Regions from separate parts of the Candidatus Symbiopectobacterium sp. NZEC135 genome, predicted to be linked through region 1. Evidence: predicted binding sites of a transcription regulator. Region 1 holds the regulator's gene; each other region holds the start of a gene.

Region 1 (9,853 bases):
GGTTTTCCCAATGGTGGTCCACCTGATGGCCAAATCGCCAGTGGAGGAAACCCCAGATTTACCGAGATGAATCAGCAAACCGCTACTCGCTGGGTACGTGTTCCGATGCAAGCGGGAAACAGGGTGTTTACGTGGACGCTGACGCAAACGCACCTTACGCGCTCCTGGCAGGTATTTATTACTAATCAAAACTGGAACTCCAGTGTACCTTTGACGCGTGCCAGTTTTAACCTTTCGCCTATTTGTCAGCAAATATTCTCACCGCCCTATCCCCGACCAACATCACCATTTTCTATGAATTGTACAATCCCTGCGCGTACCGGATACCAGGTGTTGCTGGCGGTATGGACGATTGCGGACACACCAAATGCCTTCTATCAAGTCATTGATGCTCAATTCTGATCGCTATCATGAATGATACAACAGGGTAAAATGCTGAATATAAAATCTGGAGTAAGAAATGAAACACATCGTCTTGCTGCTATTAACTCTATTTGTCAGTTCCTATGGGGTTGCTGAAGAGGTGGTCGCTGATGCACAGGCCGTACCACCGGAAAGTCCATACAGTGGATATATTTCATCCCCACCCAGCCGCGTTATTTTGTGTACCAGCGACATCAGTGGGATTAATAATATAAATTGTGGACCGGCAAAGTTTCAACCTCAATATATTGAAGGCCCAAGAGGTTTCCCGGTAGAGGGCCCACCGGACGGGAAAATTGCCAGTGCGGGAAATCCTCAGTTTTCTCAGTTGGATGCCCAAAGTGCTAATCGCTGGTATAAGTCCCCGATGAATCCAGGATACAACACCTTTACCTGGACCATGAAAGCGCCCTATAACACTTACAGTTGGCAGTTCTTTATCACGAAACAGAACTGGAACCCGAATGCGCCGCTGACGCGTGCCAGTTTCGAGCCAGAACCCTTCTGTATGAACTATGTGCCGGTAGACTCAACCCCTCTGGAAAATACGAGTACCGACTGTGTGGTGCCACAGCGCACGGGTTATCAGGTCATATTGGGAGTATGGACCGTTTCTGATAAAGCAGACGCTTTCTATCAGGTACTGGATGTTAATTTTGGTTCTTAAGATAGCGATAATACGAGAAATCAAGGCCACGTAATGTGGCCTTGATGTTACTTGTGGGTTAGTTACAGGATGCTGTCGTCAGGACCGCCAGACCTTTTCCCTGACCGGCGAACTGTGCCAGCTTCGCTTTCACGCACTGGGCGTTGACCGGTGAATAACTGTAAGGCAATGACGGGAAGGTGCCTGTTGATTTCCAGTCCTCTGCGTTAACGTACGCTTTGGAGTCGCTGGTCCAGGTGATGTTATATGTAGCGTTTTGAGCCGCACTGGTGACGTTGTTATCACGCAGAACCCAGGTACCGAAGTTTGAGCCGTCGTAGCGTGACGTCACGGGGTTAACGGCGTTTTCGAACCAGTTACGTTCAATCAGCGCGAGCCCATTCTGACGTACGTTTATCCCTGAACTGGTAATCCCAGAATAGAGGTTATTATAGGCATGCACTTGCCCCCCGCGCTGTAACGGCAAGCGGGCGTTCACATCGCTGTAAACGTTGTGGTGGTATGTCAGGTTACGGCCGGTATCGCTGCTGCTTGAGCCACTTAATCCGACTTTTTTAATACCGTGGATGTAGTTATAAGAAACCGTCACGTTGGTCGACGCTTTCTTGATGTCAACCGCGGATTCAAACGTGGTATCGCCATCCGGTGTGCCGGGGCACTCATAGTTCTTGGCATAGATCTCGTTATGGTCAACCCAGACGTTCGGCGTGTTATCCACGCGGATGGCATCGCCGTCACTCGCACCACCCGGCATGTAGCCGAAACGCATATTACGGATCACCACATCGGAAGATTTCACTAACCAGATACCAAAGTTGGCCGATGAGCCATTGGTGCCAAGAATGGTAATCCCTTTGGTGAATTCTTTGATTTCAACCCCGCGAGCGGGCTTGCTCCATTGGCTGCAAATATCGGCAGCGGCGGCATTGATCAGTTTATCTTCGTTGCCGTCATAGGTGATAACCAGCGGATACGCGCCGGTTTTCACTTTCTTGCCGCTGCTATCTACGCGAGCGGCTTCAATGATGTCGACAATATCCTGCATGGAATGGGCGGTTTTTTTTACGGCACCCGAGATATCACCGCCGTCTGTGGTCGCATAGCCACCGGTATTCGCGGCAAATGCGCTTTGTGCACTTAATGTCAGCAATCCTGCGGTAAGAGAAAGTAGAACGTGTTTCATTCCTGTTGTCTCCTGAGGGAGTTATGGTTTTGCTCCGGCATAATGATCCCAATGCCGAGGGTAGGGTATAGGTTTGTTTCAATAAAAATGAAAAGTGCTTTTACTGTATTGCCGTATCATTAAAGCAAAAAGTGAGAAAAAAACAAATGAAAGGTAATTATTGAGAGAGAAATGATTCTTTTACATTTTAATCGATTTTACAGTGAGTTTTGATTTTCATGAAACATAAAAAATTATTATGATTCATAATGTTATTTTTTTCTTATGGTGTGTTGGTTTTCAGGTGAATGGAAGTGGCTTTCTTAATTTGGCGATTTGCGCAATGCTGGATAGGTTTTCATCAATATTTTTGCGATTTCAATTCAAAAAATTTAATCTAAGTCACATTTTTATGTACGTTGATAGATGTTGAAAATAAAAGTGTAAATTATCAATGGTTAGTGTGATCATTGATTTTATCGCTAAGTGATTTTTAATGTATAATTAATTTTGAATTTTAAATATTAACCAGGCTTTTTCTCTGAAGATAATATTTTTTAGGATTTTGCTGACATGGAGTCGTTTATTTTTTTTCTTTCATTGAAAACAAATGCTTATGGTTAATTTTATTCTATGGTTGATTTGTTTATCCGTGGGTTTACAATGTAAAAAAGGAAATAATTTTTTAAAGTGAGTTAGTATAATTATTGTTATTTTGTTTTTTATTAAAAATGCTAATTCTTAGTCAGCTAGCCATTATCAAATTGAGGTGTTTGTTTAATGGGGGGGGGGATGAATCCTTGTCTCGCTTTGATTTTTTATCCCGCCAGCATGCATTTGTTAGCTTTTTAAATATCTTGTGTACAACCACTTTCCTGTAGGGAAAAGGAGGTTTTATTGATTGCATTATATTTTTTTGAAGGTTGATTCTTAACTGAATAATTTGATCTCGAATTGTATTTGAGTGTGATTGCTTTTGTTATTTTCGCGCATGTATCAATTTTATTTCTATTTTAATTATTAATAATGGCACGAATGAAATATAAGCATCGATATAGGTAGCTATATTACTGAGTGATTTTTATTTATCGATATATCGTTGTTTTATCAATAATGAGAGGTGAAAAATGGCTAAACATGATGACGAGCATTATCATGGTCAACCTGATGAGCATGACGATCAACCTATAATCCCTCCGATTGATCACTGTGGTGAGTATCCTTTACCACCTGTTGAACACTGTGGTGACCATCCATCATTGCCACCCTACTATCCCTGTGTGGAAGATCCACCGCCGCCACCCTACAATCCTTGCGGTCAGTATCCGCCACCCTACAACCCCTGTATTCCCGATAACCCCTGTAGTGAGTATCCACAACCTGAAACTTATTATGAGCCGGAGGAATGTGGTTGCCATCATGACCCCGATGGTATTGCGCCGTTTCATGGATATATAAGACTTCCACGTTCTAGAGCCTATTATGCACGCTCTAGGGGATGGATCAGTAACCATCAAGCAACGGAAATGGAAGGGCAAAAAAATTTCCCGGCGTTTAATAATGGCACCCACAGCAGTGATCTCCGTTGGTTTCCAGGGGAGGCTGGGCCTTTTCCTGATGAAACACGGGTTGCTCCCCCAATACCATTGACTCTGCCGGATGGGTTCATTCTGAGCGGTGGTCGTACCGATGCCCGTGATATTGTGAACCTGTCTGATAGCCAATTACTGACAGCACGTGGCTCTGTGTGGCCAAAATTCCCTGTACGGCCGGGACAACTGGTCCCGATCAGTTGGAATCACACGGTGAATCATAGAACACGCGGTTATCGCTATTTCATTACCCGCCCTACTTGGAATAGAAATCATCGGCCAACGCGTGCAGATTTTGAACCGGCACCGTTTCAAAGCAATTTCCACACAAACAGATATTTTTGGCAGGAATCGATACAATCAATGGGACCAATGAGCAGTCAATCTATTTTGATCCCATCAGCGCCCAGGACGGGTCATCATATCATTTTAGCGGTATGGCTGGTCGCGGACTCTGGGGCCGGTTTTTATGGCGCACTGGATGTTGATTTTGGCGGCGGAGGTGGAGGTGGAGGAGGAGGAGGAGGAGGTGGTGGTGGTCCTATTGATCCGCCACCACCACCACCACCGCCGGGACGTTATCCTCAATGGCAGTTGGGAACACGGTATGAAAGGGGAGACCGAGTGACATATCAGGGGTCTAACTATGAATGTATACAAGGGCACCGAGCAGACTCACCGGCGTGGAATCCAGCGCAGGCTCGCACGCTATGGCGGCTGATATAGCAGCGCGTTTCTAATCAGAGCACATCAATACCGGGCAATCTACTGCCCGGTATTTTTACTGATGGCGTGGCAAATACCTATCACTTTTTTCGGTGATGATTCCGGTGAGTCAGATATTCATTGCTTAAGCTTACCCAAGCACAGTAGCCTACCGCCTATATATCCATCGTAAGACGTGTTCTGCATGCTGTTACTCATCGACAACTACGACTCATTCACCTACAACCTCTACCAGTATTTTTGTGAGCTGGGCGCTGAGGTGTTGGTTAAACGCAACGATGCACTTACGTTGAGCGACATCGAAGCGCTGGCCCCTACGCATCTGGTGATCTCCCCCGGCCCTTGCACGCCGGATGACGCGGGTATTTCTCTGGCGGCGATTCGCCATTTTGCAGGCAAGCTGCCCATTCTTGGCGTGTGTCTTGGACATCAGGCGATGGGGCAGGCGTTTGGTGCGCGCGTGGTGCGGGCGCGCCAAGTGATGCACGGCAAAACCTCCGTGATACAGCACACCGGGAGCGGCGTTTTTAACGGGCTGGCACTGCCATTAACGGTGACGCGCTACCACTCTCTGGTGATCGACCCCACCTCTTTGCCTCCCGAGTTTGACGTGACGGCCTGGACGGAGCGTGACGGCGAGCGTGATGAAATCATGGGAATACGCCACCGAACCTTGCCGTTAGAAGGGGTGCAGTTTCACCCGGAGAGTATTCTGAGTGAGCAAGGGCATCAATTGTTGCAGAATTTCCTTAATACCTGAGGTTATCAGCACCGGTTGCGATAAAACGGACTGTCATAACGCGCTATTTTATAACCTTGCGTATTGATTTTTTATGCATATTTGATGATTATATTTTCACTTTAAGCGGTGTGGACGGAAGCAAATGACAACAGATTCAAAGGCGGTAACCCGGGCGACGCATGACAAGGTGATTCTCCCCGTATACGCACCGGCGCAATTTGTGCCGGTTAAAGGCAAAGGTAGCCGCGTATGGGATCAGCAAGGGCGCGAGTATATCGACTTTGCTGGTGGGATTGCGGTAACGGCACTGGGTCATTGCCACCCGGCGCTGGTGGCGGCGTTAAAGCAGCAGGGTGAAACGCTGTGGCACACCAGCAATATCTTCACCAATGAGCCAGCGTTGCGTCTGGCCAGCAAACTGATCGACGCCACCTTTGCCGAGCGTGTGTTCTTTGTTAACTCTGGTGCAGAAGCCAACGAAGCGGCTTTCAAACTGGCACGCCACTATGCGATTAAGCGCCACAGCCCGTACAAAACCAAAATCATTGCGTTCTACAATGCGTTTCACGGTCGCACCTTGTTCACTGTCTCGGTCGGTGGGCAGGCGAAATACGCCGATGGCTTCGGACCAAAACCGGCCGATATCGTGCACGTGCCGTTTAACGATCTAGACGCAGTAAAAGCGGTGATGGATGACCATACCTGTGCCGTGGTGCTGGAGCCAATTCAGGGCGAAGGCGGCATTACGCCGGCCACGCCGGAATTCCTCAAAGGCGTGCGTGAGCTATGCGATCAGCATCATGCGCTGCTGGTGTTTGATGAAGTGCAAAGCGGCATGGGGCGTTCCGGTAAACTGTTTACCTACATGCACTATGGCGTGACGCCGGATATTCTCACCACGGCGAAAGCGCTGGGCGGCGGGTTCCCCATCAGCGCCATGCTGACTACTGAAGAGGTTGCCTCTGTGATGACTGTCGGCGTACATGGCACCACTTACGGCGGTAATCCGCTGGCCTGTGCGGTAGCGGAAGCGGCATTAGACACCATCAACACCCCACAGGTGCTTTCCGGCGTACAAGCGCGCCACGAGCGTTTCGTTTCGATTCTTCAGGCCATTAATGAAGAGCACGGTATTTTTGAGCAAATTCGCGGTATGGGTTTGCTGATTGGCGCAGAACTGAAGCCTAAATGGCACGGTCAGGCGGGCAAGTTCCTTGCTGCTGCTGCGGAGCAGGGCGTGATGGTGCTGGTCGCTGGGCCTAACGTGATGCGTTTTGTGCCGTCATTGGTGATTGATCTGGAAGATATCGATCAGGGCATGGCGCGGTTCGCGCGGGCGGTGGAAGCGGTAGTGAAAGCGGAGTAGGGAAGGTTCGTCAAAAGCACGCTGCGCAGCGCAACGTGCTTTTGTCTAAGCGGCACGGGTGATATCAGCGTGTGCCGTACACCACGATGGTTTTGCCGTGTGCCGAGATCAGGTTCTGGTCTTCCAGCATTTTCAGAATACGGCCTACCGTTTCGCGGGAACAGCCAACAATCTGACCAATTTCCTGACGCGTGATCTTGATTTGCATCCCATCCGGGTGCGTCATGGCATCGGGTTGCTTCGCCAAGTTCAACAGCGTCTGTGCGATGCGGCCCGTCACATCCAGGAAGGCCAGGTTGCCCACTTTCTGGGAGGTCACCTGAAGGCGGCGTGCCATCTGTGAGGAAAGACGCATCAGAATATCCGGGTTGACCTGAATCAGCTGACGGAATTTCTTATAGGAGATCTCAGCGACTTCACAGGCCGTTTTCGCCCGCACCCATGCACTGCGTTCCTGGCCCTCTTCGAACAGGCCCAGTTCTCCAATAAAATCCCCCTGGTTGAGGTAGGAGAGGATCATTTCCTTGCCTTCTTCATCCTTGATCAGCACAGCCACTGAGCCTTTCACGATGTAGTAAAGCGTTTCTGCCTTTTCACCTTGGTGAATCAGCGTGCTCTTCGATGGATACTTGTGAATATGACAATGAGAAAGGAACCATTCAAGAGTCGGGTCTGTCTGCGGTTTGCCGAGAACCATTCGCTGTTATCCTCTGTTGTAATTCACTGCGCAAATTACAGGGTTCAGAGTTCCCTGTACGGCGTATCAACGTGCTAGTAGTAAAAATTCCGTGTTGGCGGACTGACGTCAGGGAATATACTGGCTTCTGTATGGCGACGTCACGATCCGTTCTTACCGTCAGCATAAAGCTGAAGGAACGGATTCTATTCCTGTTTGTAACACAGCTTGACGAGCCTGTCTCGTGTTGTCTCGCTTCAGCATGATTAAGCTCTAGTTATCGGCGGTTTTTATATATAACAGTGAGTAATTTTCAAATAAATTTGAGGAGTTGTGGATGCAAGCGCGCGTAAAATGGGTTGAAGATCTGACCTTTCTCGGTGAGTCGTCATCCGGGCATCAGATCCTGATGGATGGCAATGCCGGCGATAAAGCCCCCAGTCCGATGGAGATGGTGTTGATGGCGGCAGGGGGCTGTAGCGCCATTGATGTGGTGTCCATTTTGCAAAAGGGCCGCAATACGATCACCGGGTGCGAAGTCAAATTATCCTCCACGCGTCGTGAAGAAGCGCCGCGTCTGTTTACCCATATCAACCTGCATTTTATCGTCACGGGCGTAGGGCTGACGGATAAGGTGGTTGAACGGGCGGTATCGCTGTCGGCGGAGAAGTATTGTTCAGTGGCGCTAATGTTAGAAAAGGCGGTGAAGGTCACGCACAGCCACGAAATCATCGCTGTCGCCTAGTTTTTTTCGTTATCGTATAGTTTTCTTCATAGTCGAATAGCTTTCTTCGTTGTCGCATAGCTTTCTGGCGGGCGGTGTGTGTTATCTCAGCCCGCGCTACGCCCTTCTGCCAGTCGCTTTACCAACGGCGCCATAATCAGCTCCATGGCGAGACCCATTTTCCCCCCCGGCACCACCAACGTATTGATGTGTGAAATAAACGAGCCTTGCAGCATGGCTAGCAGATAGGGATAGTCAATATGCTCGACGCCCTGGAAATGGATCACCACAAAACTCTCGTCCAGCGAAGGGATCGCCTTGGCGGCAAAGGGGTTTGAGGTATCGATAGTTGGTACGCGCTGGAAGTTGATATGGGTGCGAGAAAACTGCGGCGTGATGTAGGTGATGTAATCTTCCATGGAACGCACTACCGAATCCATCACTGCTTCACGTGAGTGTCCGCGTTCATTGATGTCGCGAACCAGCTTTTGAATCCATTCCAGATTGACGATGGGCACCACGCCGACCAGTAGGTCTACGTGCTGGGCAACATCGTACTGGTCGGTGACCACTGCGCCGTGCAACCCCTCATAAAACAGCATATCGGTAGGATGCTGCATCGGTTCCCACGGCGTAAAGGTGCCGGGCACTTGATTGTAGGGGATCGCCTCATCGTAAGTGTGCAGGTATTTGCGCGTTTTTCCGGTACCGTTGCGGCCATAGTCGATAAACGCTTGCTCAAGCAGGCTGAAATCGTTGGCTTCTGGGCCGAAATAGCTGATATGGCGGCCCAAATCTTTCGCTTTGCGAATCGCCATGTCCATCTCTGGCCGGGTATAACGGTGAAAGCTATCGCCTTCCAGTGAAGCGGCTTTTATCTGCAACTGCTGGAAAATTTTCCTGAACGCGAGGCTGGTCGTGGTGGTGCCTGCTCCACTGGAGCCAGTAACGGCAATGATCGGGTGTTGTTGCGACATGCGGTTTCACTCCGTCGGATGAGGCATTTGGCTAACATGGCTCTCACTGTATAACAGACCCGGTGGCGCAAGACGACCCCCCGCACGTCAGGAAACGGTGATTTATCACGTTACGGCGTATTTTCGTTGAGCTGGGTGCGCGGCATGATATTCAGCGTTTCATGCAGTTCTGACCACACCAGCACCACGTCGCCCGAGGCAAGCTGGCGACGAATATCCCTGACTTTTTCCTCCAGTGAGCGCTCCTGCTCGCCGTAATCCGTGCCTTCACGCAACACGAAGGACTCAATAATGTTTTGCAGCGTATCGCTATCAAGCTGCTGCCAGGGAATCATCATGCTGTTGCCTTTGCGGTGTCCGCTGATAGAAAGTGCGTGAACCAGGCCGGAATGCGTTGTTCCAGCCACATTTCCGGTTTCAGTAATGTACCGCCAACAAACCCGACGTGCCCGCCGTGCGCCGTCAGTTGGTATTCGATAGTGTCGGGTAGGTGGCTGATATCCGGGATCACCTCGGGTGTCATGAACGGATCGTCTTGCGCATGAATGATCAGTGTCGGCGTGCGAATGGTGGGCAGCAACGCCAGCGCACTGCACTGATGGTAGTAGTCGGCAGCATCCTGAAAGCCATGAATACGGGCGGTGATCGCATCATCAAACTCTCGCAATCCCTTGATGCGTTGCAACTGTGCCGGGACAATCGGTAACGAACCCGGATAGCGCGCCAGCTTACGCTGTGCATTCTGTTTCAACTGCCCGACTAGATAGCGCTGATAAATACGGGAAAATCCCTGCTCGA
Region 2 (11,197 bases), on a different contig from region 1:
ATGCTCAACGTAGGATCGGCTTCTACTTCAAAGAAAACATCGGTTTCCAGACCGTGTTGTTTCAGCACCGAGGAGATTTGATCCACGTAGCCGTTATTAAACAGGAAACGGTCAGTGACGATAAAGGCGCGTTTGTGGCCATCCTCAGCCACTTCTTCCAGTGCGATGGGTAAGGAACCACGACGGAAATAGATGGATTTAGGAAGTTTGTGCCACAACATATTTTCAGCTCGCTTGGCTACCGTTTTCTTGTTAATCAAGTGTTTGGGTCCGACGTTTTCTGAAATAGAGTTACCGCCCCAAGAGCCGCAGCCCAGGGTCAGTGACGGTGCCAGCTTAAAGTTGTACAGATCGCCGATACCGCCTTGAGAGGCTGGCGTATTGATTAAAATACGCGCGGTTTTCATCATCGCCCCGAAGTGGTTGACGCGCGCTAACTGATTATCCTGATCGGTATACAAACACGAGGTATGGCCGATACCGCCCATGGCGACCAATTTTTCGGCTTTGACGACGGCGTCGTCAAAATCTTTGGCGCGATACATGGCAAGCGTGGGTGACAGTTTCTCGTGGGCAAAGGGTTCTGACTCATCCACGTTAACCACTTCACCAATCAGGACTTTAGTGCCTGCGGGCACGGTAAAACCGGCCATTTCCGCAATTTTGGGCGCGGCCTGACCGACAATCGCCGCATTGAGCGAGCCATTTTTCAAAATAATCGATTGAATAGCTTCGAGTTCTTTACCTTGCAGCAAATAGCCGCCATGGGTTGAAAAACGTTCCCGCACTGCGTCGTAAACGCTGTCTACCACAATCACCGACTGTTCAGAGGCGCAGATAACACCGTTATCGAACGTTTTCGACATCAGAATCGAGGCAACGGCGCGTTTGATATCTGCTGTCTCATCGATCACTACCGGTGTATTGCCAGCACCCACGCCGATGGCCGGTTTGCCGGAACTGTAGGCGGCTTTTACCATGCCCGGACCGCCGGTAGCGAGGATCATATTGATGTCAGGGTGGTGCATTAACTGGTTGGACAATTCTACGGAAGGCTCATCAATCCAGCCAATAATGTCTTTTGGCGCGCCAGCAGCAATGGCGGCCTGAAGCACGATGTCTGCGGCTTTATTAGTGGCATTTTTGGCACGCGGGTGTGGCGAGAAGATAATGCCATTACGGGTTTTCAAACTGATAAGCGCTTTGAAAATGGCGGTGGAGGTTGGGTTAGTGGTCGGGACAATCCCACACAACAATCCGATCGGTTCGGCGATGGTGATAGTACCGAAGGTGTCATCCTCTGACAAAATACCGCAGGTTTTGTCATCCTTATAGGCGTTGTAGATATATTCTGAAGCGAAGTGGTTTTTAATCACTTTATCTTCCACTATACCCATACCCGATTCCGCTACCGCCATTTTAGCCAGCGGAATGCGGGCGTCAGCGGCGGCGAGGGCGGCGGCACGAAAGATGTGATCGACTTGCTCTTGAGTAAAATTGGCGAAGACCTGCTGTGCCTTCTTAACGCGTTCAACCAATGCGTTCAGTTCAGCAACGTTTGTTACGGCCATAATGCTCTCCTGATAATGTTAAACTCTTTCAGGCAATGATCTGACAAACCATTTGTAGCCAAATCATTATTGCAAAACACTAAGTATAGATAACGGCATCGCATTCGTGGCTGAACGCATGGTTAACCTACTCATTGCCTGAAAGGGCTGTGGCCAGCGGTGGCGTAATCTCCTCTCTTCTCCGTGGGTGATGGTGGTTCATTCCACATCTTCTGTTTAACACTGTGAAGGCAGCATACCCATTAGTGGGTGCCTTTTGTGTGATCTTCATCCCGATTCAAAAATGCTGACTCCATTCAGCAAGCAAAATGGTTAATTTAAGTGGTTATTTGTATCGTTATTGTTGCATTTGTTGGTATTTATAACCTGCCATCTGCCGGAAAATATTTGGATTATTCTCTGAATATTTCGATTACCATAAAATTATTCACCTGTTGTTTGCGTGAGAATAGCCCGTCGTGTATTTGCGTCATCACAGAACGGGTAGCCGTAGACCAGAATTACGTTAGAAACGCTTCCAGGATACGTCTTGCATTTCCATCATGGCATTAGCTTTGATGGAACCCATGTTATATCAATACGATAACATAGAGAGGACAGGATATATGGACAACGGATTATCAGGTTACGCTGTTTCACAAAAAGCAAATTCGGCGCAAATACGACGTCAATGGCATACGAGAGCAGCACGGCTTGCCGCCACCGTGGCATTGTTGCTTGGCAGTTGGGGTAGCGGTGCGCTTGTCGCGTATTCGGCACCGCCGCCCGGCACCGCGTTAGCCAAAGATCAGGTGCTGGTGCGCAACAACGGTGCGGAAGTGGCCTCCCTCGATCCGCATAAAATAGAAGGTGTGCCAGAGTCCAACGCCTCACGCGATCTGCTGGAAGGGCTGGTGATTACCGATCCGAATGGAAAAATGGTGCCCGGTGTGGCCGAGCGCTGGGAAAATCAAGGTTTCCGCGTTTGGACCTTCCATTTGCGTAAAGACGCACGCTGGTCAAACGGCGATCCCGTCACCGCGCAGGATTTTGTTTACAGTTGGCAACGACTAGCCGATCCGGCAACGGCCTCGCCTTACGCCAGCTACCTGCAATACGGGCATATTGTTAACATTGACGACATTATTGCCGGAAAGAAAACGCCGGACACGCTGGGCGTCAAAGCCGTCGATGACCATACGCTGGAGGTGACGCTGAGCGAAGCGGTGCCTTATTTTGATAAACTTCCTGTTTATCCTGCCATGTAACCCATCAATCGCACGGTGGTAGAAAAGTTTGGTGAGAAATGGACCCAACCACAGCATTGGGTGGGAAACGGTGCCTATATGTTGAAAAGCTGGGTCGTTAATGAGCGCCTGGTGTTAGTGCGTAATCCGCACTACTGGGATAATGCGCATACTACCATTGAGCAGGTGACGTATTTACCCATATCCTCAGAAGTGACGGACGTAAACCGCTATCGCAGCGGCGAAATTGACATCACCTATACCAATTTACCGATTGAACTGTTTCAAAAAATGAAGCAGGAAATACCCAATGAGGTGAAGGTGACACCGTATTTGTGCTCTTACTATTACGAAATTAATAACCAGCGTGCACCCTTTACCGATGTGCGGGTTCGTCAGGCGCTGCGTTTAGGGCTCGATCAGACAATTTTAACCAACAAGGTCAAAAATCAAGGTGATATGCCTGCCTATGGTTTTGTACCACCGTATATTGATGGTTTAAAGGCCAGCGTGCCTGAGTGGTTTACCTGGCCGCAGGAAAAACGCAATGCTGAAGCAAAACGCTTGTTAACCGAAGCGGGGTATACACCGGAAAAACCGTTGACGTTGACGCTGCTTTATAATACTTCCGACCTGCATAAGAAAATGGCGATTGCGGCCGCCTCGCTCTGGAAGCAAAATATTGGCGTGAACGTAAAATTGGAAAATCAAGAATGGAAGACGTTTCTCAGTACACGCCATCAGGGCAATTATGACCTGGCTCGCGCCGGGTGGTGTGCGGATTATAATGAGCCATCATCATTTTTAAACAGCATGTTATCGGACAGTAGCTCAAATACGTCACATTACAAAAGCGCTGCGTTTGATGCGCTTATAGCGAAATCATTGCAAGTCGCCAATGAAGAAGAACGTGCGACAGTTTATCAACAGGCTGAAACACAATTGGACCGCGATGCGGTGACGATTCCGGTATTTTATTACGCGAATACCCGGTTGGTAAAACCCTATGTCGGTGGTCTGACGGGAAAGGATCCGCTCGACAATATTCATGTGAAAGATCTTTATATTTTACAACATTAACGCCGTCCCTTAATGTGCATCGCTTCTCTCTTGCCGAAAAAATGATCGGTAGAGAGAGGGCGAGCACAGAAACAGGTGCAATGCCTTTATAGGTAGGACCATGCTGAAATTTATTCTGCGCCGCTGTCTGGAAGCGATACCGACGCTGTTTATATTGATTACGATTTCGTTCTTTATGATGCGGTTAGCGCCGGGGAGTCCTTTTACCGGTGAACGTAATTTGCCCCCGGAAGTCATGGCGAATATTGAGGCCAAATACCATCTCAACGATCCGATATTGAAACAATACGGCAGTTATCTGTTTCAATTGGCGCAGGGGGATTTTGGCCCGTCATTTAAATATAAGGACTACTCGGTTAACGATTTGGTGGCTAGCGCGTTTCCCGTTTCCGCCAAGCTTGGTGCGGTCGCCTTTCTGTTTGCTGTGATCCTGGGCGTGACAGCAGGCACCGTAGCGGCGTTGTACCAAAATAGCCGCTGGGACTACACCATTATGGGGTTTGCCATGACCGGTGTGGTGATCCCCAGTTTTGTGGTCGCGCCACTCTTGGTACTGGTGTTCTCGATCACGCTGCGCTGGTTGCCCGCCGGGGGATGGAACGGGGGGGCGGGCAAGTATGTGTTATTGCCGATGGTGGCGCTTTCACTCTCTTACATTGCCAGTATTGCGCGTATTACGCGCGGCGCGATGATCGAAGTGCTGCATGCCAATTTTATCCGCACTGCGCGCGCGAAAGGGTTGCCGATGCGCCACATCATTTTGCGCCATGCACTGAAGCCGGCCTTGTTGCCGGTGCTCTCCTACATGGGGCCGGCGTTTGTTGGCATTATCACCGGTTCAATGGTGATCGAGACCATTTTTGGTTTGCCAGGCATCGGACAACTGTTTGTTAACGGTGCATTGAACCGGGACTATTCTCTGGTGCTTAGCCTGACCATATTGGTGGGCGGTTTGACGATCCTGTTTAACGCCATTATCGATGTGCTCTATGCCGTCATCGATCCCAAAATTCGTTATTGAGTGAGGTGAGGATGTTTAGAAAGCAAAATCATCACACGCTGATGAAGATGGGAGAATCATTGGAGGTCAAGGGGCGCAGCTTATGGCAGGATGCCGGGCGTCGGTTTATGCATCACCGCGCCGCCGTCGCGAGCCTTATGATGCTGGGGATCATTACGCTATTTGTTACGCTGGCGCCGTTGCTGTCTCCTTTCAATTTTGCCGATACCGATTTTGCCATGATGTCGCAGGCACCGGATTTGGCGTCAATGCACTATTTTGGTACCGACTCTAACGGCCGCGATCTGCTGGTGCGCGTTGCCATCGGCGGGCGAATTTCATTACTGGTGGGCATTGCCGCTGCGCTCATTGCCGTGCTGGTGGGCACCTTGTACGGGGCCATTTCTGGCTACGCGGGTGGCAAAGTGGATTCCGTCATGATGCGCTGGCTGGAGATCCTGAACTCTTTTCCGTTTATGTTTTTCGTCATCCTACTGGTGACCTTTTTTGGGCAGCAACTCCTGTTGATCTTCATCGCGATTGGCATGGTGTCATGGCTTGATATGGCGAGGATTGTGCGCGGGCAGACGCTTAGCCTTAAACGTAAAGAGTTTATTGAAGCGGCGGTGGTGTGCGGCGTGTCTACCTCGGGCATTGTGTTGCGCCATATCGTGCCGAATGTGCTGGGCGTCGTCGTGGTGTACGCGTCACTGCTGGTGCCCAGTATGATCTTGTTCGAGTCGTTTTTAAGTTTTCTTGGGCTGGGCGTGCAAGAACCGCTCAGCAGTTGGGGCTCGCTGCTTAATGACGGGGCGAACTCAATGGAAGTGTCGCCTTGGCTGCTGCTGTTCCCGGCTGCGTTTTTGGTTGTCACCCTGTTTTGTTTTAATTTTATCGGCGATGGCTTACGGGATGCCCTGGACCCGAAGGATCGTTGAGGAGCCGCTATGATTGCGAAACACGCAGAACAGCAAGGGAATAACCTGCGCGCGCTGCACCCGTTACTCAGCGTCACGGATCTCAGCGTGCGATTTGCTACCGAGGAAGGGGATGTTACGGCGGTGAACGCACTGACGTTTACTGTCGAACAGGGTGAAACGTTGGGCATTGTGGGCGAGTCAGGCTCGGGAAAATCGCAGACCGCGTTTGCGCTGATGGGGTTGCTGGCAGCAAATGGCCAAGCCAGCGGTTCGGCGCGCTTTATGGGGAATGACATTCTCAATCTGCCAGAAAAAGCGCTGAACAAACTACGGGCGAAAGAGATCGCCATGATTTTTCAGGATCCGATGACCTCGCTTAACCCTTATATGCGCGTCGGGGAACAGTTGATGGAAGTCCTGATGTTTCATCAAGGGTGCAGTCGCAGCGAGGCGTTTGACGGCGCGGTGAAGATGCTGGATGCGGTGCGAATGCCAGAGGCACGTCAGCGTATGAAAATGTATCCCCATGAGTTTTCGGGGGGGATGCGTCAGCGTGTCATGATTGCCATGGCGCTGCTGTGTCAGCCCAAGCTGCTGATCGCCGATGAGCCGACCACGGCGCTGGATGTCACCGTTCAGGCGCAAATGATGCTGCTGCTTGCGGATTTAAAACGGGAATTTAGCACCTCCATCATCATGATTACCCACGATTTAGGCGTGGTGGCTGGCATTTGTGACAAGGTGTTGGTGATGTATGCGGGCCGCACCATGGAGTATGGCAGTGCGCGCGATGTATTTTATCGCCCATCGCACCCTTATTCGGTAGGGTTGCTTAACGCGGTGCCCCGTCTGGATGTCAGTGACGAAACGTTGGCCACGATCCCCGGTAACCCCCCCAATCTGTTGCATTTACCGCAGGGATGCCCATTTCTCCCCCGATGTCCCTACGCGATGGAACGCTGCCAGGACGTGCCCGCATTGACCACGTTTGCTGCGGGGCGGATGCGGGCCTGTTTTCGCGCGGTGGAGGAGGTGCTATGACGACTCAACAGGAAAAACGCGTTATCCTGGACGTGCGCGACCTCTGTGTACACTTCGCTATCAATGCGCGTAAAAAATGGTTTTGGCAACCCGCGCAGTCGCTTAGAGCAGTAGATGGCGTCACGTTTCGCCTCTATGAAGGTGAAACGCTGGGTATTGTCGGTGAATCGGGTTGCGGTAAATCGACCCTGGCGCGTGCCATTATTGGGCTGGTGAAAGCCACCAGTGGGCAGATTTGCTGGTTGGGGCAGGATTTGTGCCACATCCATCAGGAGGGATGGCGTCACGTTCGTAACGATATTCAGATGATTTTTCAAGATCCACTGGCTTCGCTCAACCCGCGTATGACCGTGGGTGAGATCATCGCCGAGCCACTGCGCACTTATCGTAACGACCTGTCCCGGCAAGTGATCAACGATCGCGTCAAAAATATGATGCAGAAGGTGGGGTTACTGCCAAACCAGATTAACCGCTATCCTCATGAGTTTTCTGGTGGCCAGTGTCAGCGTATCGGTATTGCCCGGGCGTTGATTTTACGCCCCAAACTGATTATTTGTGATGAGCCCGTATCGGCGCTTGATGTGTCTATTCAAGCACAGGTGGTAAATTTGCTGCGGCAATTGCAGAAGGAAATGCAACTGTCGTTGATTTTTATCGCGCACGATCTTTCTGTGGTTCGACACATCTCCGATCGCGTACTGGTGATGTATCTCGGCCATGCGGTGGAACTGGCAACCGATGACGCCTTGTTTGGCAATCCATTACACCCTTACACCCAGGCGCTGATGTCGGCGGTGCCGATCCCGGATCCTGATAAAGAGCGCGGCAAACGGATACAGCTGTTGGAGGGGGAGTTGCCTTCACCGATTAACCCGCCTGCTGGCTGCGTATTTTGCACCCGCTGCCCGATAGCCAGTGAAACCTGCGTCAAGACACGCCCGTTGCTGGAAGGCAATTTTACCCACGCGGTTTCGTGCCTGAAAGTCGATCCGCTACAAAGTTGACCATAAAAAAGGCCTGCATATCAGCAGGCCATCAGTCAGACGTGTTACTCACGCCACAAGATATGGCACAGCTTGTTGTCTTTTTCACGGCAAATCAAAATGCGCGCAAACACGTCGTTGATCGGGTCACCATCTTTTTCCGCCAAACCAATCACCACTTCTGCAAAAAAGTCAGGATTTAAATCGACATCAACATGCTCTTGCCAGTCCTCGGCGGGATCAAACAATTCTGCACCGCCACGCTCCTCAAATTGGAGATTGAACAGGATGATATCCGCCGGGTCGAGGTTGTCTGACGCCAATTCAAGAAAGATATCGTAAGCTTGCTCAAGCGTTTCATCTTCCGTAAGACGGTTGTTCAGGTCCATAAGACATTTCCATAGATTCAGTAATGGCACTATTAAAACATGACGGCTCGGCTATTGACAGCGCAACGCACGGCGATTATCGGGAACCTGAGCATTACAAAAACGGGCTGAAAAAGTAAAACAGGCGCTCGACAATACGCTGCCAGTAAGGACGCTGTTGCCATTTGCTTTCATCCATCAGGCGTGAGCGAGCGATGTAATCTTCCTGTACGCAGGCCAGATCGCTGCCGAAGCCGTCATCGTCGATCACCAACGTGATTTCAAAATTGAGCCACAGGCTGCGCATGTCCAGATTGACGGTGCCCACAAGGCTGAGCTGTCCGTCGACCAACACGCTTTTGGTGTGCAGTAATCCATCTTGAAACTGATAGATTTTTACCCCAGCAGCGAACAATTCATTGAAAAACGCACGGCTGGCCCAGCCGACCAACACTGAGTCGTTTTTGTGCGGCAGGATAATGCTGACATCGACGCCGCGCTGTGCCGCGGTGCAGATGGCGTGCAGCAGATCGTCACTGGGCACAAAGTAGGGCGTGGTCATGATCAACTGGTGCCGAGCTGAGTAGACGGCCGTCAGCAGTGCCTGGTGGATCATGTCTTCGGGATAGCCTGGACCGGATGCAATCACCTGCACGGTGTGCCCGCGTTCCTGCTCAAACGGCATCAGGCCGACATCCGGCGGTGGTGGTAACAGGCGTTGACCCGTTTCCATTTCCCAGTCGCAGCAATAGATAATGCCCATGGTGGTGGTGATCGGCCCTTCGATGCGCGCCATCAAATCGACCCACTGGCCGACGCCGGCATCCTGTTTGAAAAAGCGCGGATCGACCATGTTCATGCTGCCGGTATAGGCAATGCGATTATCAATCAGGATCACTTTGCGGTGCTGGCGCAAATCCATGCGGCGCAGAAATGCACGGAACAGGTTTACCTTGAGAGCTTCCACGACCTCAATCCCGGCCTCGCGCATCTGTGAGGGGTAGGTGCTGTGAAAGAAATCGACGCTGCCCGCAGAATCGAGCAAAATTCGGCAAGATACGCCACGTTGAGCCGCTTTCTTCAAGGCGGCGGTGACCTGTTCTACCAGCCCGCCGGGCTGCCAGATGTAAAACACCATCTCGATATCGCTGCGTGCCAAGTCAATATCACGCACCAGCCCCTTGATGGTGTCTTCGAAAGTGGTCAGCAGCTGCAACTGGTTGCCCTTGATGCCGCCTATCCCCTGACGACGTTCACACAGTTGGAACAGTGAACGGGCCACTTCACTGTTCTCCGTGGCGAAGATTTGCCGGTACTCGGTTAACTCACGCAGCCATTTTGCCGTTGATGGCCACATGCGACTGGCACGTTCAGCACGCCGCTTACCCAGATGTAACTCACCAAACGAGAGATAAGCGATGATACCGACCAGCGGCAGAATATAGATGACCAGTAACCAGGCCATTGCAGAAGGAACCGCACGGCGCTTCATCAAGACACGAAGCGTGACGCCAGCAATCAGCAGCCAATAACCCAGAACCAGTAGCCAACTCAACAGCGTGTAAAAAGTGGTCATAGCAGCGTACAGATCCCTTCGGCACACGATTGACATAAAGTGTACGCATAGTTTGTCAAAAGAGGAAATTCCTTTCGTCTGAATAGAATAGGAAGAAATTGCCAGTGCAGACCTAGCAAAAAGAGCACAGTGCTTGGATTGACCTGAGAACGCGCTATACTACCACGCCGCACCCCCCTCCCGTTTTCGATAAAGAGTGTTGTCATGAGACGCAGCAGGAATGAAGTGATCCGGTGGCGCATGTTACGCCAGGTTCAGCGGCGCAGAGGCCGTTGGTTGGAAGCCCAGTCACGCACTTATCGGCATATTCACTATGCCCGTTATCTGCAGCAGAAACATCAGCGTCGTGCTCTGCTGTATGCGGTGGCCTACGAGTGGTAGTCGTTCAAACGGACGTGTAAGCAGTCTGAACGGCCACGCAGTGTGGCCGTTATTGTTTAGCGTTGTCAGTGTGTTGCTAGCGCGCGATACCCAATAGGGCGGATGCTGCGGGTTTCTCCGTATCCAGCGCGCTTGACGTTGGCAGGGTGAAGAGGGTGACGGATGAGCGCAACTGCTCGGTCTGTGCCAGTAATGCGTTAAACGTATCGGCGCTGGCTTCTACCTGACTGACATTCTGTTTAACTGTGTCGTTCAGGGTTTGAATACGCCCGGTTACCGCCTGAATATGCTGGGTTTGCTGCGCGGAAATGTCGGCGATCTCATTGAGAAATGTGCCTGTGCCCTGTGCAGAGTTGATGATGTTTTGCAGGCTGTCACTCAATTTCTTGACCAATTTGGCACCGGTCGCAACGCTGCTGTCTGAGTCGCGAATCAGCACATTAATGTGCTGTGCCGACTGGCTACTCTGCGCTGCCAGGGTGCCGACCTCGCGGGCAACCACCGCAAAACCACGCCCCAGTTCGCCCGCGCGCGCCGCCTCAATGGCGGCATTCAATGAAAGTATGTGCGTTTGAAACGCCACGTTTTCGATCATCCCGATGGCATCCGTCATCTCTTTGGTGCGTCCGGTGATGTCGGACATGGCGGTATGCACGTCATTCATCATCAACTCGCCGTGAGCGGCCATGGTGCTGGTGTTCAGCGCATGCTGACTGGCCTGCTCGGTATGCTGAGTGTGTTGCGCCAGTTGTTCATTCAATTGAAGAATGTTGTCCGTGGTCGCTTTTAGCGCACTAGCTTGCAGGCGGGCCTGCGAAAACAGCGCCTGATTGTCTACCGCAACGCGGTCAACGTGCTGCGTCATGGCATCAATGCCGTAGCGTACCTGGCTAACAAGACGGGTCAACCCAGTTTGCATTTGTGCCATGCTACGGTTTAACACGGCGATCTCGCGGGTACATCCACTGTTCTCATCAAGTTGCTGTGACAGATCGCCGGATGCAATGCGCCCAAGATGGTGAATAATGCGATTGAGGGGGCGAATGATGAT
Region 3 (11,197 bases), on a different contig from region 1:
GTCGTGGTGGATCCCTCTGCGGTTGACGTCACTCGCGTGCCTGCGCCCTGAACACTCAGGGTGCTACTGAGCGGATCGCCAAGAAAATCCACGGAGAGCATTTCTCGATTTTTGCCGTTAAGGGTGAACGATCCGCTGGCGGTGATACGGTTTCCGAGACGAACCTCTGATTTATCCGTGGCGTGAATGTTAATGTTGCTGATGCCCAACGCCGCCAGCGTTTTAAGCTCCCCGGCATCGACTTTCGCATCGTGGGTACCATCAACCCAAACCCGTAATTTTCCCCAAACGGGATCCCGTGCATCAATGACACCGTCTTTATTCGCATCTTCACTGGCTAACGCGGCAAAGCCATTTTTGAATGTCTTGTTACCCGCCAGCCCATGAGAACCAGCCTCACCACCGTAATACTCTGAAAACATCTGGCTGGCATTGGTTATTTGGCCGTTTCCAGGATCGCGCACCAGAATCCCGGTATGCCTGTCTGCCCAGCCGGTACGCTTAAGTGTGCCGCTGTTGTCAGTATCAAACAGCACACCGTCACGAATGTCAGTCAATTGGACGCCATTACCGCTCAGATCCAATAACAGCGGATCGACATATACGTTATGGGTCATTAACGCGGACAAGCCGTTCAGCATCGCGGCATTGTTCAGGCACTGTTGAGGCTTGTTGGCATCCGGGGTCTGATAAAAGCGTGACAGGTAAGTGTTCGGCCGTGCGTTCGGGTCACGTTGGGTTGCACCGGGACGAATACCGCCCGTGGCGAGGCTGGACATTTGGGTTGAGATAAAATCGGTTTTATTGAGCATCCCGCCGGAGGCAAAAATATGGTGTGTCGCCGAATGGTCGATATACCCATTGATGACGTCCTGTGTTGCTTTATTTTCTCCTTCAATATGTTGCTGTGGCTGGGGCGAGGGTTTGATGTCAATACCGATCAGGCTATTTCCCGTTGTGGGGGAAAGCCTCTCTTTATCGCTGAGCCATAAGCAGGCGTCAAGCCCCCTCTGTTGGTAATATTCACCGTGGCGTGTCAGGTCATCACGGATAATCTGTGCGCCATTGTTATACAGAAGATTGTGCAATGCCGCGACATTATTATTGGGAAACAAATTTCCCTCAAAATCTCTTTTGTTATAGCCAATCGCTTTTAGTGAAGTAAAAACAAAATCGACACAGCTGTTGGTGAGTACGCGATAGCGGGTAGCATCAAAGCCTGCTGTGTTTGGATCTTTTGAGAAGTCTAATAATTTATCGTAGTTTTCTTTGGTTAGGGCAACGGTGACTTCATACGATGTATTTTGGTAGGCGGCATTATCAAACGTAGTTAGCTTTCCTTCCCCACGCATTTCATTATACATTGACTCAAAACCGACACTTTTTTCCTCACCGCTGCCATCGCTTAACACATACCACATATGCCCACCCCGAGACTGATCGATCTCACCGGCTTTGTGCCCATTTTTATCGGCTTGATAAACATAGGGTGTATCCTTAGGAGAAACCTTATAGGTCACAGTGTATTTCTTTTCCATAATTAAACTCCTTTTAAAGAAAATACTTAGATTTTAGGTTCGTAGTAAGAAACATGAACAAAGCTATCAACACCTCTGAAATCAGCAGCTCCTTTTAATATTGTAATAGTCGCTGAATAATGACCAGGAGATAAAGATAAAATCTTTATATTTCGACCATCAGTAGAAACTCTTCTTCCTTGGAAGAAAAACGAATAGCTCCACCAACTTCCCACTGTTTTCATTTCATCATCAAAATAAACCCTCCCATCTTTTACAAGGTTAAGTGCTACAGGGATAACAACACCATTTTTATGAAGATCACCGATCAATGCTGTTCTTCTTAACATTTCTTCATGATTTATCCAATTTTCAAACAGCAGCGCGAACTGATAATCCCCCATTTTATGGATAGTAAAATCAAAGCGTACTGATTGTCCTGAACACGTTACATCGATAGGCTGTTTTATACTTAGAGGATCCGTGCAGGCGACTAGCCAGAAACAGGCCATCATTAGCACTGCATTGCGCCATTGCTTTAACGCTTGCACACTCATTGTATATTTCATTATATTTTCCTTGTTTAAAAGCAAACAGGTTTTCCTAAAAATTCTTTTTATTGCGAAAAGTTACTTTTAATAACACCAGAAAATAGCCCCATCTACTGCACTGCTCTCGGGTTAATTCAATGGTGATCTCGTAAGCGGTTTTTGGGTAGGCGGCATAACCCGCTGTATCGTTTTTCATCATCACAACTCCTATGTTAGATTACTCAGATTTTGGGATTAAAAAAATCGACATCAAAAAAAGACAAGATGTCGTTAAATTCAGGGGTGTCACTAAGCATGGTCACCGTTGCTTGATAGTTCCCAGGGGGTAATGTCAGTACATCTAAATTACGCACCGCAGTGTTTATTTCTTTTCCTTCATATTTGATATGCTGGGTCCATCCTGTTCCAGTTGATTTTATTTGCTTATCAAAAAACACATGTCCATCTTTAACAATGACCAGAGAAACCGGGAGTACAATGCCCTTCTCATTCTGCTCCCCAAATACAGCAAAACGCCGGTTCATTTCAATAAGTCCACTCCCGGTATAAAACAGCAAAGCAAAGCGATAATCTCCTTTTTTAGGGATGTTAAAATCGAAACGTGCCGTTTGTCCTGCGCGCGTCACATCAAGTGGTTGATAGAGATGAAGCGGATCCGTGCAGGCCACTAGCCAGAAACAGGCCATCATTAGCACTGCATTGCGCCATTGTTTTAACGCTTGCACACTCATTGTATATTTCATTATGTTTTCCTTGTTTAAAAGCAAACAGGTTTTCCTCAAAATCCTTTTTATTGCGAACAATTACTTTTAATAACGCCAGAAAATAGCCCCATCTACTGCACTGCTCTCGAGTTAATTCAATGGTGATCTCGTAAGCGGTTTTGGGTAGGCGGCATAACCCGCTGTATTGTTTTTCATCATCACAACGCCTATGTTAGATTAATCAGATTTTTGGATTAAAAAAATCAACATCGAAAAAAGACAAAATATTTTTAAACTCAGGGGTATCACTAAGGATGGAGACCGTTGCCTGATAATTACCGGGGGGTAATGTAAGTATACTTAAATTACGAACTGTCGTGTTTATCCTCCTCCCGTCATATTCGATAGATTGCCCCCACTCAGTTCCAGTTGATTCTATTTTCTCATCAAAAAAAACGTTACCATCTTTAACAATGAGTAAAGAAACAGGAATCACAACACCCTTTTCTTTATACCCGCCGAAAAGATCGAATCGTCTGTTTATTTCACTGGGAGCACTCTCGGTATCAAACAGCAAAGCAAAGCGATAATCTCCTTTTTTAGGGATGTTAAAATCAAAACGTGCCGTTTGTCCTGCGCGCGTCACATCAAGGGGTTGATAAAGATGAAGCGGATCCGTGCAGGCCACTAGCCAGAAACTGGCCAGCAGAATCATTTTATTTTTTCGATATCCTAACCACATTATTACCGTTGCGATGGTCATTTCACATTTCCTTGTAAAATGGGATTACAGAAAATTGAATTATTTAGGATATGCCTTGGGTATCAACTATCGTTCGCGCAAACCTTCATCCAAATAGGCCTGTAACGGGCTTAAGAAAAAATCAATGACCCTGCGCTGATCGGTTTTTATTTCCGCTGTCACGCTCATGCCGGGTAATAGTGGGACGCGCCTGCCATTGATCACTATATGGTTGGTCTTTAGGCGAATGCGGCTGCTATAAACCAATCCCTGCTTTTCATTTTCAATGGCATCATTCGACACATTAAGCACTTCGCCATCGACAGTTCCGTAACGGGTAAAGGTAAAGGTTTCCACTTTGACCGTGACGGCTTGACCCACATGAACGAACCCGACATCTTTGTTTTCCAACACGGCTTCAATCTCTACCGGTTGATCGACGGGAACGATGACCATCAGCGGTTGTGCCGGGGTCACCACGCCCCCCACCGTATGAATGGCTAATTGCTGAACGGTGCCGTCTACCGGCGCTCTGAGGCTGGTCAGTGTTTCCTGATAACGCGCCTGAGTCAGCGCTTGGACTCGGCTGGCGACCTTCTGATCGGCCTCCTGTTGTAGATCAAGCATGGCCCTTCGATTTTGCGCAACAACCGCTTCTCGTCGGCGCCGCGCTTCATCCAACGCGGCGGTAAACTGCTGCACGTTGGACTGTTGCACGCTGAGTTGACGCTGTAAGTCCAACCGTGTTTGCTCTTTTTCCAGATATTCATGTCGAGAAACATAGTGCTTTGCCAGCAACTGTTGGTAATCCTCAGCCAGCAGCGTGACGATAGGTAACGTTCGTTGCAGGCTGCTAACCTGGGCCTCGGCAGATTGCATTTCGGCACGGCGTTGCTGAATTTCAGCATCGACTAAAGCCAGACTGCTACGGTATTCCTGATATTGACCTTGCAGCCAACGCTGGGCACTCAGCACTTCATCCTGACGGGCATTGGCGATCGTCCCTAACCTCAGTAACGTGTCAGCCTGCAGTGGTTGATTAATGGCTTCAAGCATGGCGGCACTGCGTGCACTGTCGATACGCGCAGCTAACAGCTCACTTTCGATGCGGCTCACATCAGCACTGACCACCGTGGGATCGAGCTCCACCAGCAGTTCACCTGCTTTCACGACCTGACCGTCATTAACATGGATGGCTTTGACCACCGCCGCTTCGCTGGGCTGAATCAGTTTGGTTTTGCCACTAGGCACTACCTTTCCTGATGCCACTGCCACGATTTCTATCGTGCCGATACAGGCCCAGAGCAACCCCAAAGCAGCAAAACTGATGATACTCCATATAAAAATCCGAGGGGCAGGATGAACGGGGGTTTCCTGTAATGCTAACGCTGCGGGCAAGAATTGCAGCTCATGAGCAACTCTTGGCGCTGCATCCATACGTTTACGTTGCCGCCAGGCTTGAGCCCATACATGACAGTAACGCCGTAGCAAGGAAAACGCGGCGTTCATGCTAAAAACTTACGGGTGTGTTGACATCCATATAAACCAATCATGACGCTCTCCATTAAGGGCTATGTGCATGTTGATATCATCTTTAACACTGCTGCATTCGGTACAATTTGGCGTAGTGGCCCTCGGGATGCGTCACCAGCTCATCATGCGTGCCTTGTTCCACGATTTGACCACGATCCATGACCAGGATACGGTTTGCGTGGCGTACGGCTGACAGCCGGTGAGCAACAATAATGACGGTGCGCCCTTCGCAAATACGCTGCATATTCTGCTGAATGATACGTTCAGATTCGTAATCCAATGCGCTGGTGGCTTCGTCAAAAATTAAGATGCGGGGGTCACCGATTAGCGCCCGGGCAATCGCCACGCGTTGACGCTGACCGCCAGAGAGTGATGCGCCGTGTTCGCCCACAACGGTATCGTAGCCCTCTGGCAGTTCCAGAATAAACTCATGGGCTCCCGCCATGCTGGCGACATGCATGACCTCATCAATGGGAATGCCAGGATCGCTCAACGCAATATTTTCTCGAATACTGCGGTTGAATAGCATGTTATCTTGCAGCACTACACCAATTTGCCGACGCAGTGAGGAGACGTCAGCTAACGCCAGGTCCATCCCATCTACGATGACACGCCCGCGTTCTGGGACATAAAGCCGTTGTAACAGACGCGTTAACGTACTCTTTCCAGAACCAGAGCGCCCCACCACACCAATAACGTCTCCTGCATTAATGGTAAGATTGATACCCTGCAACACTTCAGAGCCATCAACCCGATAACGAAAATGGACTTGTTCGAATGCAATGCTCCCACGCAGTGGCGGCAGGGTACTGCGCGTAGCCTGAGACAGCTCAGTGCGGGAATTAAGGACATCGCCCAGACGCTGTACGGAAACCCCCGTTTGCTGAAAACTGGTCCACAGTTGTGCCAGGCGCATGATAGGGCCGCTGACATGGCCTGCCAGCATATTAAAAGCAATCAGTTCTCCCACCGACAGATGTCCATCGATCACCAGGCGAGCGCCGAGCCAGAGTGTAGAAACTGTAACGAGTTTGCCAATCAGCGATACACTTTCATTGGCGAGCGTAGACAGGAACTGTGTTTTGAAACTTGCTTCGACATAAGCGGCCATCTGGTTATCCCACTTACGCACGATCTGTGGTTCAACCGCCATTGATTTTAAGGTATCGATCCCGTTAACCGTTTCAACCAAAAATGCTTGATTTTCAGCGTTACGCGTAAAACTGTCTTGTAAACGTATTCGTAAGAGAGGGGTCACCAACAATGAGACGAGCGCATAAAGTGGCAAAGACACCACGACAATGAGGGTCAGCCAGCCGCTGTAGGACAGCATCACCAGGATAAACGCCATGGAAAAAAGGACATCTATCATCACGGTAATTGCGTTACCCGTTAGAAAACTGCGAATATTTTCTAACTCGCGTACACGCGCAACGGAATCACCTACTCGTCTGGCCTGGAAATAAGCAAGAGGTAAATTGATTAAGTGTCGAAACAGACGGGATCCCAACTCCACATCAATTCGACTGGCGGTGTGAGCAAATACATAGCTACGGAGTGCGCTCAGCGCTGATTCAAATAACATAATGCCAAGCAGGCCTGTTGCTACAACATCCAATGTAGTTAGCCCTTGATGTACCAGTACTTTATCCATTACCACCTGAAAGAAGAGCGGGGTCACAAGGGCAAAAAGCTGCAAAGCAAAAGACCCTACAAGCACCTCCCCCAACAGCCTACGGTATTTAACAATTGCAGGGATAAACCACGTAAAATCAAAGCGCGAGGATTCTCCAGGTAGTGCGTTACTCGAACACACCAGCACGAGTTGCCCGGACCAACGATTTTCAAGCTGGCCAAAATCAATAATGTCGGGATGTAGCGACCGAGAGTCATGAATCAGAATGTGTTTTTCATCTTGCGTCAGAGAAATCCAACGTATAAAAAAACAGATTGCACAGATAACGTTCTACTTTGGGTGGGTTATAATGATGAATCACTGAGATAGCAACAACGGGACAGCGTCGATATGCAGAATACCAGAGATATTACGCGACGCTTTGGACAACGCATCAAAACGTTGCGCGCTCAGGCCGGGCTCACGCAGATGGCACTGGCCAGTCGGTGCAATCTGGATCGTACTTACTTAAGTGGCATTGAACGTGGTGTCAGAAATCCAACCTTAGAAATCATCAGTATCATCGCCGCAGGACTCGGTATTCCGTTAACTGTGCTGTTCGACTATTGATTCTCCCCCATCATTTCCTATTTCCCCTCCGTTCCACGCTTTCCAGTACAACGCCTATCTTTGGTCAGTATTAAACATCTCGAAAATTAGTTGTAAAAACAATGTCACTTATTGTTAAAAACAATCGCATATAATGTGATGTAAATCAAAGTTCATCACCGCTATTCCCTTACACTGCCCACAGATGTTCACCCTCTGCTTTTGTTATCCCTATCTGGTGCTGCTTAATGTTGGCGCTAAGTAGCTATTTTTTAACAAAATAACCAGAAACTCTGATGAACATACTGACAGCCATCATTTATAAATAGGGGAAATTGTATGTCGACATATTATTTTCTACCCACACGAAATGTATTTGGTGAGGGCAGCGTTCAGGAAGCGGGCAGTCTTGCAAAAACGTTAAATGCTAAAAAAATCCTTATTGTCACCGATGCCTTCCTTGCCAAAAGCGGAATGGCGGATAAGGTGGCTGAAATTTATAAAAAGGCAGGTATTGGCGTTCATATATTTGGCGGTGCAGAGCCGAACCCGACGGATAAAAACGTTGCCGAAGGCATCAAGTCTTATCGGGAAAATGACTGTAACGCGATTGTTTCTCTCGGTGGCGGCTCGTCGCATGACTGTGCGAAAGGGATTGGCCTTATCGCCGCTAACGGCGGAAATATTCGCGATTTTGAAGGCGTCGATAAATCGATCAACGACATGATCCCACTGATGGCGATTAACACCACGGCGGGCACTGCGTCGGAAATTACCCGTTTTTGTATTATTACCGATACAGAACGCAAAGTTAAAATGGCGATTGTTGACTGGCGCGTTACACCACAAATATCCATTAACGATCCGGAATTAATGGTCGGGATGCCGCCATCACTGACAGCAGCGACCGGGATGGATGCATTAACCCACGCCATTGAAGCGTATGTTTCTACCATGGCAAACCCGCTTACCGATGCCGCCGCCTTAAAAGCCATCAAAATGATCACTCAATATTTGCCGAAGGCGGTTGCCAATGGTGAATATATGAAAGCCAGAGACAACATGGCTTACGCGCAATATCTGGCGGGGATCGCTTTCAACAACGCATCATTGGGCTATGTGCATGCCATGGCGCATCAGCTCGGCGGTTTTTATAATCTGCCGCACGGCGTGTGTAATGCCATTTTGCTGCCGTATGTTGAATCCTTTAACCTCATCGGTAACCTTAACCGGTTCAGAGATATCGCCGAAGCCATGGGGGAAAAGGTGGATGGCCTGTCGACAGATGAAGCCGCATTGAAATCCATTAGCGCGATTCAACGCTTAGGCCAACAAGTTGGCATTCCGCGCGACCTTAAGAGCCTTGGCGTCAAACCGGAAGATTTCGCCATTATGGCTGAGAACGCGAAGAAAGACGTTTGCCAATTAACCAACCCGCGCAAAGCCACCAAAGAGCAGGTTATTGAGCTGTACCGTCAGGCCTATGAAGGCGAGGCGATTCTGTAATCAATAACATCGTCAGAGGGGTTACCGGTGCGGCAGGAACGTTGAGTCCGACACAACGCGCAGGTAGCACCCTCTACAGCGTTAACCCGATTCCCCTCTCCGTATTTTCATCGATCATCGCTAATAGGCATTGTCTTCAATCTGCCACTTTTCGCAAAAGTGTTTTTTATTTTTCTACGTTTATCTCCCCGCTTAATCACTGCAGAATGCCGAGTTCAAATCGCAAGCGCTGATGGATGCCTGTATTTCCGGGGCGATTCAATGCTGGTGGCGTTCAAATCGCAACGATTAGGAACCAAATCATGTCTATAAGCGGTACAGCTTCACAGAACAATTCAACCCTGCCATTGCTCTCGCTCGCCGTTGGCGCATTTGGTATTGGTACCACCGAATTTGGCCCAATGGGTATGCTCCCAACCATCGCTCAGGGAATGGACGTATCCATCCCTACCGCAGGGATGCTGATTTCTGCTTATGCCATCGGTGTGATGATCGGCGCGCCGGTGATGACGCTGCTGTTCGCCCGCTGGCCGCGCCGCAGAGCATTGATAGCGCTGATGGCAATCTTTACTCTGGGCAATCTGGCCTCCGCCATGGCCCCCAATTACACCAGCCTGGTGATTGCGCGGATCATTACCAGCTTAAACCATGGGGCATTCTTTGGTATTGGTTCGATTGTGGCAGCAAGCCTCGTGCCACGTGAGAAACAGGCCAGTGCCGTTGCCGCTATGTTTATGGGGTTGACCATCGCCAACATCGGCGGCGTTCCCGTGGCAACCTGGTTTGGGCAAGTGGTCGGGTGGCGTGAATCGTTTTTGGGTATCGCGTTGTTGGGCGTTGCTGCAATGTTGTCATTAGGCGCTTTCCTGCCCAAGGGCGGCCACGGAGAAAGGCCCAATGTGCGAGCCGAACTGCGCGTACTGACGCAGCCCGTGGTGTTAGTGATTCTGGCAACCACCGTTATGGGTGCAGGTGCCATGTTCACGCTCTACACCTACATTGCGCCATCGCTCGAATCCATTACGCAGGTGTCTCCCGGCTATGTGACCGGTATGCTGGTGTTGATTGGCATTGGCTTCACCCTCGGTGCCAAATTAGGCGGCAAGCTGGCAGATCGTTCGGTAAAAGGCTCACTGATGGTATTTTTAAGCCTGATCGCCATCAGCATGGTGGCATTCCCCTGGCTGGCAACCACCAAGGCAGGTGCAGCCATCGGCTTGGTTGTCTGGGGCACCGCGACTTTTGCCGTGGTCCCGCCGTTGCAAACCTGGGTAATGCGTGAAGCGACAGGTGCGCCAGGGCTGGCCTCATCGGTCAACATCGGTGCGTTTAACCTCGGCAACGCGCTGGGTGCCGCGTTAGGCAGCGCCGTGCTGAACCTCGGCTGGAGCTACGGTGTCGTTTCCATTTCTGGTGCCGTGCTGGCGCTACTCGCCCTGCTGCTGGTGCTGACGCAAATTAGGCGCAAGCAAACGGATGCGGCTCGGGAAGGGACGACCGAAGTGTGTTGAATCAGGGAGTGTGAAAAGGAGTACTCTGCCACAGACGGTCACCGTATATCGCTGCTGTTAGTGTCTGTTCTCTCATGGCTTACCACTTCTTTTTTCAGGCATCATTCACATCAAGAATGGGAGACATTTGCCGATCGCGAGTGGCGGGCCCGTTAAAACTGAAAAGCCACCCTGAGGTGGCTTGATGTTCATGCTATTGCCTGGCTACCACACTCACGCCACGTGCTCCCTTGTCAGCAATATCGCCACAAGAATACGGCGCATTCAACGACACATGCAGAGACTCCAGCCGTTCCGCCAGCATAAAACTGAGGATCTCTTTTACCTCGGGGTTTTCCAGCGCTATCACCGCATGTGCTAACGCACGGCACTGATCGGTGATTTCTTCCACGGTTAAAGGGGCAGCATCAAACATATTGCACCGCCTGAACGGGCAGAAGCGAAAAGCGGGATTTCTCCACAATAAGATCCGCAAAAGAAAGAAGGGGGAATCGCGGGTATAGCACGGTTGGGGTGGTAGCCATTGGGCAGTCTCCATTGAGTAACAAGCGTCACTACCACCAGAGCTGCAAATCTCATGGGTGGTAGCCCAGACAAGGTTTGCAGTACCGGCCTCAATGGATACCGGCCAGCCCGAGGGCTGCCCTGCCTGAGCCACCATTGTTTGGATGCATTGCGGTGTGAAAAAGGCCGCATAACAAACAGGCGTGTCAGGTCATTGACGTAAAAAAAGACGCATGGCGCGTCCTACGTCACCATTGAGTGCTCGGGCTGCAAATCCCGGCTGCCGATTTTGCGGCAGCAGAAGAACTATAGCGTTTTAGGGGATGAAGAGGCAAGTTTGAGGAAGTGCTGTGAGCGTGTCGGAGAGGCTATGTTTAAGCCGCTGTTGCCTGCGGCTTGTCAGCC

What was found. Region 1 encodes CRP, which controls carbon source genes, mostly activating them, when cyclic AMP is high. Its sites were predicted from a motif close to ATGTGANNNNNNTCACAT; they were not measured.
Region 2: a site for CRP is predicted at 1,830-1,847, ahead of adhE (bifunctional acetaldehyde-CoA/alcohol dehydrogenase). Genes of this name have one in related genera too.
Region 3: a site for CRP is predicted at 7,426-7,443, ahead of J5224_RS11210 (iron-containing alcohol dehydrogenase). Genes of this name have one in related genera too.

What each region holds. Positions count from the first base shown of each region.
Region 1 is NZ_JAGFPF010000084.1:1,098-10,950, forward strand. Features, by position in the region: gene J5224_RS22020 (lytic polysaccharide monooxygenase) at 1-402, shown strand, start outside; gene J5224_RS22025 (lytic polysaccharide monooxygenase) at 461-1,090, shown strand; gene J5224_RS22030 (polysaccharide lyase) at 1,149-2,273, opposite strand; partial or broken gene J5224_RS35820 (lytic polysaccharide monooxygenase) at 3,380-4,270, shown strand; gene J5224_RS22035 (hypothetical protein) at 4,314-4,472, shown strand; gene J5224_RS35825 (carbohydrate-binding protein) at 4,469-4,570, shown strand; gene J5224_RS22040 (aminodeoxychorismate synthase component II) at 4,755-5,330, shown strand; gene argD (bifunctional acetylornithine/succinyldiaminopimelate transaminase) at 5,455-6,678, shown strand; gene crp (cAMP-activated global transcriptional regulator CRP) at 6,743-7,375, opposite strand; gene J5224_RS22055 (OsmC family protein) at 7,692-8,099, shown strand; gene J5224_RS22060 (phosphoribulokinase) at 8,186-9,055, opposite strand; gene J5224_RS22065 (YheU family protein) at 9,166-9,393, opposite strand; partial or broken gene J5224_RS22070 (hydrolase) at 9,390-9,853, opposite strand, start outside.
Region 2 is NZ_JAGFPF010000009.1:41,497-52,693, reverse strand. Features, by position in the region: gene adhE (bifunctional acetaldehyde-CoA/alcohol dehydrogenase) at 1-1,571, opposite strand, end outside; partial or broken gene oppA (oligopeptide ABC transporter substrate-binding protein OppA) at 2,282-3,877, shown strand; gene oppB (oligopeptide ABC transporter permease OppB) at 3,978-4,898, shown strand; gene oppC (oligopeptide ABC transporter permease OppC) at 4,910-5,815, shown strand; gene oppD (oligopeptide ABC transporter ATP-binding protein OppD) at 5,825-6,838, shown strand; gene oppF (murein tripeptide/oligopeptide ABC transporter ATP binding protein OppF) at 6,835-7,842, shown strand; gene J5224_RS07465 (HI1450 family dsDNA-mimic protein) at 7,887-8,210, opposite strand; gene cls (cardiolipin synthase) at 8,305-9,765, opposite strand; gene J5224_RS07455 (YciY family protein) at 9,970-10,146, shown strand; gene J5224_RS07450 (methyl-accepting chemotaxis protein) at 10,223-11,197, opposite strand, start outside.
Region 3 is NZ_JAGFPF010000017.1:67,057-78,253, forward strand. Features, by position in the region: gene J5224_RS11170 (S8 family serine peptidase) at 1-1,538, opposite strand, end outside; gene J5224_RS11175 (DUF5625 family protein) at 1,565-2,086, opposite strand; gene J5224_RS11180 (hypothetical protein) at 2,121-2,267, opposite strand; gene J5224_RS11185 (DUF5625 family protein) at 2,290-2,811, opposite strand; gene J5224_RS11190 (DUF5625 family protein) at 3,014-3,535, opposite strand; gene J5224_RS11195 (HlyD family type I secretion periplasmic adaptor subunit) at 3,602-5,023, opposite strand; gene J5224_RS11200 (type I secretion system permease/ATPase) at 5,109-7,007, opposite strand; gene J5224_RS11205 (helix-turn-helix domain-containing protein) at 7,074-7,292, shown strand; gene J5224_RS11210 (iron-containing alcohol dehydrogenase) at 7,611-8,777, shown strand; gene J5224_RS11215 (MFS transporter) at 9,080-10,288, shown strand; gene J5224_RS11220 (hypothetical protein) at 10,482-10,703, opposite strand; partial or broken gene J5224_RS35785 (ash family protein) at 10,851-10,949, opposite strand.